2 regions of the Exiguobacterium sp. s102 genome follow, and region 2 is predicted to be linked to the other one. Evidence: riboswitches for the same ligand, from Rfam matches in the RefSeq annotation. Region 2 holds a riboswitch; the other holds the start of a gene.
The links. Region 2 has a riboswitch for FMN ahead of ribD (bifunctional diaminohydroxyphosphoribosylaminopyrimidine deaminase/5-amino-6-(5-phosphoribosylamino)uracil reductase RibD). Riboswitches for the same ligand answer to the same signal wherever they lie in the genome.

Region 1 (4,422 bases), on a different contig from region 2:
CGCAGACCTTCCGTCGCGTAACCGCGCTTCCGGGCGCTCGGCCGAATCCCGTATCCGATATGACCCCCGATTTGTTTTAAACCATCGTTTAAGTCATGACGGAAGTTCACAGCACCGACGATTTGTTTCCCGTCGTAAAACCAATAGGTCGAGTGCGTCACCCAGTTCTCTGGAGCCGTCAATGCCTCTTGTTCCTGCTCCTCTAAAAAGTCAGCGAGGGGTAAAAACGTTTTGCTGACGACACTCGGGACAATCGGTTCCCCGGATTGTTCCCATTCTGCCAAAAAGTCTAAATACTCCGTTTCGAGATGGACGGACGGTTTTACTAACGTAATCATTTGTGATTTCGTACCTCCTCTTCAATGAGTCGATCGAGCCACTCGTCGACGTGTTGGAATAAATAGCCGGCTTTTTTCGCTGCTGACGTATCCATGTAGAAATCACGTTCTGGCGCCAGTGGTGATTCATCGTCGCCCGTCGTCGCGAACGTTGATTCCGTTCCTGCGACACGGTCAATCTTATCCATCAAATCTTGAATCGATAACACCCCGTCACTCGCTGCATTGATTGGTCCTGTCATCGTCGAACGACCACACCATTCAAGGAACGAGGCCGCTTCATAGCTTGAGATATATCCCATTTTCGCATAGAGGTTTTCAGCCACCACAGGAGTCCCTGCGAGCGCACGTTTCACATGGAAGACGAGACGTTCCGTGTAATCATCCGGTCCTAAGACGACCGGGAAGCGAACGGCGATAACAGGAAATGTCGCCCGTTGAAAGAAATAACTTTCTGCTTGGCGCTTTCCTTCCCCGTAATCATGTTCCTGTTCCAAGTCATATTTCCCGAGAAACGGATTGAAATCCCGCTCTGAAAGATTTGCTCCTCCCCCGTCATAGACGGACATCGTCGACGTTAAGATGTAGCGTCCGACCTTTCCTTCGAATGCATCGACGGCAAGTTTTGCTTGATATGGATTAAAACAAATATTGTCGTAGATGATATCCCAGTTTTGACTCCCTAAATCTTTCATCGTACTGCTTGACGTCCGGTCCCCTTTAAAGAATGTCAAGCCCTTCGCGACAGGTGGCGTATGTTCCCCCCGTGTGACGAGCGTCACATCATCGCCGGCGTCAGCGAGTCGTAATGCCAGGCGTCTTCCAAAATAACGTGTCCCACCAAAAATCAACACTTTTCGCATCGATAGTCCTCCTTAATGATGACGTACTCATTCCGTTGCCCTACTGTCTTCTCTACCCGATTCTTAAAATCCTGTATCTCACGAAAAAACAAAAAAACGCGGACTCTGAGGTCCACGTTGTGAGTTAGCAACCACCGGGTGTCCCGGCGTTCGTCGCTGTTCTGAATGATGTCCCGCAGCCGCATGTCGCGATTGCATTCGGATTCGTGATTGTGAATCCGCCACCAAGCATCGATTGTTTATAGTCAATTTCTAATCCTTTGACGACCGGATAGTCTTTTTCATTGACGATGACATTGACGCCATGTTGCTCAAATGTCAGGTCCGTCTCCTTTTGGCTATCGAAACCCATTCCGTAGGAGAGACCACTGCATCCGCCACCTTGAACGAGCATGCGGAGATTTCTTTCATCGTCCGGCGCTTGTTGCATCATCTCTTTGACTTGAAGAGCAGCTGCTTCTGTTAATTGGATCATGTAATCACCTTCCCTTTTTCTATAGTATACGCAACTTTACGTAGATTCGAAACCTAGTTGCTTGAAACTATCTTGAATTCGTTGTATAAATGAATTGTATCAAAAAAATTAAATCGTTCCATCTTCAGGGCAGGGTGAAATTCCCGACCGGCGGTAAACAGACTTTTGTCTGAAGCCCGCGAGCGAATAGGGCGCTATTTGCTGATTCTGTGTGACTCAGGAGCCGACAGTATAGTCTGGATGGGAGAAGATGGCGGCATGTATATAGACTTATTCCGATTTTGCACATTTCGGATAGGCTTATTTTATTGCGGACTTCTCCCCTGTTGAATCTTATTCAACGGGGGTTTATTTTGGACGCAGTCATGCCAATACTTCATCGAGAGGAACGAAAAAAAGGAGATTTTACTCGTATGAAACGCACTCAAAAAATGGTCACACTCTCAATGTTAGGTTCAATTTCATTTGTTCTTATGTTACTCAACTTCCCACTACCCTTTTTACCGAACTATTTAAAAATCGACTTCAGTGATGTCCCGGCGTTGATTGCTGCTATCATGTTCTCACCGGTAGCGGGTGTAATCGTCGAAGCATTGAAGAACGTTCTCTATTATATTTTCCGCGGAAGCGGTGTTCCGGTCGGCGAACTTGCAAACTTTGCAGCGGGTGTTGCTTTCATTCTTCCTGTCAGCTGGTTCTACCATAAAAAGAAATCAACGCAAGGTCTTGCAACCGGCTTAGTCGCAGGAACCATTACCATGGCACTTGGACTTGCGATTCTCAACTATGTTTTGATCCTCCCGGCATATGCTTGGTTCTTCGGGATGGACTACATGCTTGATCCGGCTGTCAAATGGACAACGATCATCGCTGGTATCTTGCCGTTCAACATCATCAAGGCCCTCTTCATCTCAGCACTCTTCATTCCGCTGTTCTTAAAATTAAAACCTTGGATCAACCGTCGTCAACAAGCTGCATAAGTCCTAGGCGCGCCCGCCGACCGACAAAATCCCCCACTTCATTTGAGGTGGGGGATTTTTTTAGAGTTCATTTTCTTCGATTTTAGCGTAGATGTTTTCTAACAGTTCTTCCGGTGTCTCTCCGATGACGGTCTGGCCGTCAACAAGACAAAAATGGTCAAGCGAGCAGATGCCGCAGTAGCCAAGACAACCATACTCGACGACATCGACATTCGGGTCGCGTTCGAGTTGTGACATGACGACTTGGGTCCCTGCCGCTAAGTTACTGATACAAAATTCAATAATGGGATTCACTTTTTTTCCTCCTTTAAGCAGGAATTTACCTTCCTCTTGTCGTATTATACAAGGTCAGACTGATTTAGGGGAACTAAGGGGGATTTTAAGTTATGAAGCAACTAGTCGTTTTAGGTGGCGGATATGGCGGAATGCGAATTTGTGAACGCTTCAAGGATGAAGAGGTCGCCGTGACGCTTGTCGATCGATTGCCGTATCACGCACTAAAGACCGAGTATTACGCTCTTGCAGCAGGTACATTATCCGATCGTGATGTCCGGATTGAATTTCCGGAGGGGAAACATCTCACATATAAATATGGGCATGTCGTTAACATCTCGCCAGAGACGAATTCTGTGTTCTTGCAAGACGGGACAGAACTTTTTTATGACGATCTCATCATCGCATTAGGTTGCGAAGATAAATACCATAACATACCGGGTGCTCAAGAGTTTACTTATAGCATTCAGACACTCGAAGAGTCACGCAAAACGCATCAAGCGATTTGTGGACTGTCGCCCGGCGCGACGGTCTCGATTGTCGGTGCCGGTCTCTCGGGTGTTGAACTGGCAAGTGAACTCCACGAAAGTCGCAAGGACTTGAAGATTCGTTTATTCGATCGTGGTCCATCTGTCCTATCGTTCTTATCTGATAAAGTATCCTCTTACGTTCAGGAATGGTTCGAGGAGCATGACGTCGATGTCATCAACAATTCGAACGTCACCCTCGTCACAGCAGATGATGTCCGCAACGGTGAGGACGTCTATCCGACGAACTTAACGATTTGGACAGCCGGAACGCAACCCGTCAAAGTTGTCCGTGACCTCGGATTTGAAGCAGATAGCGGCGGACGGATTAAACTAGCGGAGCATCATCACGTTCCGGAATACGATAACTTGTTCGTCATCGGTGATTGCGCGAGCCTCCCGTATGCACCAAGCGGACAGCTCGCAGAGCATCAAGCGGATCAAGTCGTTGATGTCCTTGAAGCGAAATGGGCCGGAAAAAAACTTCCGAAATTACCGGAAATCAAATTACGCGGCATGCTCGGGTCACTCGGAAAATCAGATGGATTCGGAATCGTCATGGGTAAACAGGCCCTGACGGGAAAAGTGCCACGCCTTCTAAAATCAGGTGTCTTATGGAAACATAAAAAGATTAAATAAACGCAAAATCCCCAAAGTCCATTTAGGCGCTTTGGGGATTTTAGGCTGTATACACCACTTATGTAGAGTAAAGAGGCTTACATGCCTCTGCTTTCTCCTCACCTTTTCTTACACCGGCCTAAAAAGCTTTTCATTTCGTTGACTCCTGCGGGAAAAAGCGCGTTTTTTCGCGCTGCCGAGAGGCAGGCAAGACCCTGCTCGTTGTCCGCCAGGATCAAGGGGCTTGCGCCTCGCCCGAGGAAAGCAACGAAGAAGAAACAATCTTTGATCACCCCATACTACTTTGTCTACACGCTGAAACCCCCAAAGTCCGCTTAGGTACTTTGG
Region 2 (4,422 bases):
CGACCGTATCGAGTCCTTGTTCTTGGAGCTCATAGGCTTTCAGCTTCGCCATCAGACCAATCCCCCGCCCTTCTTGACGCAAGTAGAGGACAGCACCACCTTCCTGTTCAATCCGGTCGAGCGCCGCGTCGAGTTGCGGACCGCAGTCACACCGTTTTGATCCGAAGACGTCACCCGTCAGACATTCGGAATGAACCCGGACGAGCATCCCGTCTTCTGCTTCACCTGATAGCACCGTGACATGTTCCTTGGCGTCAGGTGTCGTATAACCAAGCATCCGAAACGCCCCGTGCGTCGTCGGTAACAAGACTTCCGCTTCACGGCGGACAGAGCGCTCGAGATAGCGGACGAGAGCATCGATCGTAATCATTTTTAAATCATGTTCTGCTTTATACGTCACTAAATCATCAACCCGTGCCATCGTCCCGTCGTCTAAAATGATTTCACAGATGACGGCCGCTTCGGCGCTTCCCGCGAGCCGTGCCAAATCAATCCCTGCTTCCGTATGACCACGCCGGACGCGAACGCCGCCTTCGTTTGCGATCAACGGAAAGATGTGTCCGGGACGCTTGAACTGCTTTGGACCATCCGTCAACATCCGCTGAATCGTCATTGCCCGTTCCGCTGCACTGATGCCGGTTTTCGCATCTTCATGATCAATGCTGATCGTAAAAGCCGTTCCCTGCGGATCCGTGTTGACATCTGTCATCGGCCGGAGTTCGAGTCGTGTTGCGATATCCGGACTGACCGGGACACAGACGAGTCCTTTGCCGTAAGTGATCATGAAGTTAATCATCTCGGGGGTCGCGTGTTCCGCAAGTAACACGAGATCCCCTTCGTTCTCACGGTTTTCATCGTCACAGACGATGATCGGTCGTCCGCGTTTTAAGTCATCCACTGCTTCTTCAATCGAATCAAATCCGTTCATCATGCTTCGCCTCCTAAAAATGCCGACCAGTCCGTCTTCGCATCCTTCTGCGTAAAGTGATAGAGATGTTTCGCCATCAAGTCACATTCGATATTGACGAGGGCACCCGTCTGCAAGCGATCGAACGTCGTGACTTGGCGTGAATGGGGAATCAATGAAATCGTCACCGCGTCGTTTCCGACATGTTGCAGTGTCAGGCTCGTCCCATTAATCGCAATCGATCCTTTCGGAATACAGTACTTGCTCCAGTCGCCTGCCTCAAAACGGTATTCCATCGCTTCACCGTCCGGTCGCCGGCTGAGAAACCGAGCCGTTCCGTCGATATGACCGCTGACGAAGTGACCGCCGAACCGTCCATTCGCCGGCATCGCGCGTTCGAGTTGAACGGCTGCTCCGACCCGTAACGTCTGCAGCGACGTCGCTCGGATCGTCTCATGGACGGCATCGGCCGTGAATCCGCTCTTCGTCATCGCCGTCACCGTCAAACAAATCCCATCAACGGCAATGCTGTCGCCAATCTTTGTTCCGTCAAGCACTGCTGTCGCTTCAATTTCGAGCGCCAGCCCGTTCGGACGGGGGACTTTCCGTTTTATTGTGCCAAGTTCTTCAATCAATCCGGTAAACATGTCATCCTCTCCTTTCGTACATACTGGAGATGGACGTCTTGTCCGATTTGGTTCATTTTCACTAAATCAAAACGGTCTTCGATGTCCTGTTCCGTCGTCAGAGACTTGGTCCTACTGAAGAGGGACGGTGCCTGATAGAGTTCGATCGTATCCACGAGATCCGCTTCTAAAAATGCGGATTGAATCGTGGGACCGCCTTCAATCAACAGACTGCGAATACCTTGTTCATATAAAAGTTCGAGGATTTGGTCCGGTGTCGCATACGCCCCGACGAAAACCGTCACGTTCTCGCGCTCTATCGTACGTGGCTGTTCCGTCAGCCAGTACGTCGGATTCAAGCCATCGTTTAAGACTTGGAATGTTTCAGTCAGGCGCCCGCGGCGATCGACAATGACACGGACCGGTTCGATGCCGGTCGAACTGCGCAACGTCAGTGCCGGGTCATCGATGATCACCGTGTCGCTTCCGACGAGAATCGCGTCGTGTATCCCGCGTAACTGCCGTCCGTCAGCACGTGCCGCTTCCGAAGTGATAAAGCGTTGTTCACCCGTCGCAATCGTCCCGTTCATCGTTTGGGCGACTTTCACTGTGACATGCGGACGTTTTCGTTCAATCGCCGTCCAAAATGGTTCATACAGTGCCACTGCCTCGTCTTTTAGTAGACCGACTTCGACGTCAATCCCCGCCTGACGGAGACGTGTGATACCGCTTCCTGCGACGAGCGCGTGGCGGTCCTTTGTCGCGACAAAGACGCGCGCAATGCCGGCTTTTAGAATCGCTTCCGTACACGGCGGTGTTTTGCCGTGATGATTGCACGGTTCGAGTGTCACGTAGAGATCGGCTCCGCGTGCTGCTTCACCTGCCATGAGGAGCGCTTCGACTTCGGCATGGGGTCCTCCCGCATAACGGTGGGCCCCAAAACCAACAATCCGCCCCTGTTTGACGATGACGCAGCCGACACTCGGATTCGGGCTCGTTTGACCGTTTAACATGTGTGCTAGTTGCATCGCATAACTCATGAATGTTTCCATTTTTTCCGCTCCTTTCAATAAAAAAGACGCCTCCTGTAAAAGGGGCGTCGTGATTGAAGGATTGACGAAATAAGCGTCTCGCGTTTCTGTTTTTACACATACAGAAACAGACCTTTCCCTGAAAACATTTTTTCAGAAAATGGCAGCAAGCGCATTGTTTCGTCCTTCTCCCATCCGGACTTTACCGTCGGCCCTGGAGTCTCACCAAGTCAGCCACAGTGCGTACACTGCAGGTCGCGGGCTCATCGATTTATCAATCGCATCACCGCCGGTTGGGATTTTCACCCTACCCCGAAGAACTGGTTATTGAGTTATACAGCTCAAGACTAGCACAGGTCATTCTAAAATACAAAATGAATTGTATTTCATTCTCTTTTTTTAGGAAAACATCAAAAAAAGGACCCTTCTCTTAAAAGAAAAGGATCCTTCCATCTGCACTAAGGCAGAATCCGCTCCGCTCATCTTTCAGACAAACGTCTGACGGAATTGGCACAGTACGACGTAAGAAGTCTGTTGCCGAGGTTTCGTAGGGCCAGTCCCTCCACCTCTCTCGATAAGTGCTACGGTATGAAGTTCATATGTGTGATGTTTCAAGTCGTTCTTATGTCGTGAATCTAATGCTTACACTACGGGGATTCCTTTCTCAAGTCAACCATATTTTCAAAATTAAACCAAATTACCCAGTTTATCAATTTCGACTTCTTTTTGACGTCTTGACAACGTATTTCAATCAATGCTATCCTCTTCACAATGATTATTCCGACAATTCCTATACGATATATCAAGAGTGGGCGAGAGATCTGGCTCTACGAACCCACGGCAACCTGCAACATGCAAGGTGCTCCGACCAGCAAAGCCGATGCTTTGGATGATACTTACGAGAATCTCGTAGTGCGCCTAAAGCACTACGAGTTTTTTAATAGAAGGAGGAACCCTTTATGAATTCATCATCACCCGTCCTGTTTGGCGCAGAAGCTTTTTTGATTGAACGAGGTCCAATCGGTATTTTACTGTCTCACGGTTTTAACGCAACCCCTCAAAGCGTCCGTACTGTCGGAGAGCAGTTTGCCGCCCAAGGGTTTACCGTGTATGCCCCGCGTCTCGACGGACACGGGACGAGCATCCGTGATTTCGAAGCGTCGACTGCTGAAGATTGGAAACAAAGCCTCCGCCAAGGGTTCGACGTCTTAACCAATCATTGTTCGTCCATTTTCATCGCCGGACAATCGATGGGTGCGACACTTGCCCTTGCACTCGTCGCGGAAGGATTACCTGCTGACGGATTGATTACGATCAATGCAGCGTTAGCGATTCCTGCCTATGAAGCATTATCTTTTGAAGACTGTCCACGCTACTTAAAAGAAAGTACCCCAGACATTAAACGTGAAGCGTTTGAAATCATCTATGACCAGGTCCCTGTCGTCTGCGCATCGGAACTTTTGACCTTGATTGACCAGACACGTCCACTCTTACCAGCCATCGAGATTCCAACACTTATTTTATATTCTGCCGAAGACCATGTCGTCCCGCCTGAAAGTTCGGATTACCTTTATCAAGTCATCGGTTCGACGGACAAACGGAGCTATTGCCTGCTTGACTCCTATCATGTCGCGACCCTCGATTACGATCAAGAAACGATTGTCCGCGAGGCAACACACTTTGTGCACCAATATAGTCGTTTGACCCACACCGGTTGATGTCTTTCCTGCGCAAAAGCAAGGGATGAAGACTGTTTCGATGCGTGTTTCAAGCATCGACTAAGCCGTCCAGAACAATATGAATGCGCAAAAAAATGGCCGATGCCCCCTTGAAACGATGGGAGTATCGGCCATTTGAT

Region 1: it holds a riboswitch for FMN, as region 2 does, so the genes downstream of both, KNQ02_RS01600 (ECF transporter S component) here and ribD (bifunctional diaminohydroxyphosphoribosylaminopyrimidine deaminase/5-amino-6-(5-phosphoribosylamino)uracil reductase RibD) in region 2, are expected to answer to the same signal.

Annotation. Positions count from the first base shown of each region.
Region 1 is NZ_JACSML010000001.1:329,719-334,140, reverse strand. Features, by position in the region: gene KNQ02_RS01615 (GNAT family N-acetyltransferase) at 1-338, opposite strand, end outside; gene KNQ02_RS01610 (NAD-dependent epimerase/dehydratase family protein) at 335-1,201, opposite strand; gene KNQ02_RS01605 (HesB/IscA family protein) at 1,326-1,676, opposite strand; FMN riboswitch at 1,793-1,932, shown strand; gene KNQ02_RS01600 (ECF transporter S component) at 2,090-2,656, shown strand; gene KNQ02_RS01595 (YuzB family protein) at 2,717-2,950, opposite strand; gene KNQ02_RS01590 (NAD(P)/FAD-dependent oxidoreductase) at 3,043-4,095, shown strand.
Region 2 is NZ_JACSML010000007.1:60,231-64,652, forward strand. Features, by position in the region: gene ribA (GTP cyclohydrolase II) at 1-928, opposite strand, end outside; gene ribE (riboflavin synthase) at 928-1,554, opposite strand; gene ribD (bifunctional diaminohydroxyphosphoribosylaminopyrimidine deaminase/5-amino-6-(5-phosphoribosylamino)uracil reductase RibD) at 1,539-2,585, opposite strand; FMN riboswitch at 2,744-2,888, opposite strand; SAM riboswitch class I at 3,041-3,145, opposite strand; SAM riboswitch class I at 3,361-3,463, shown strand; gene KNQ02_RS13905 (alpha/beta hydrolase) at 3,524-4,282, shown strand.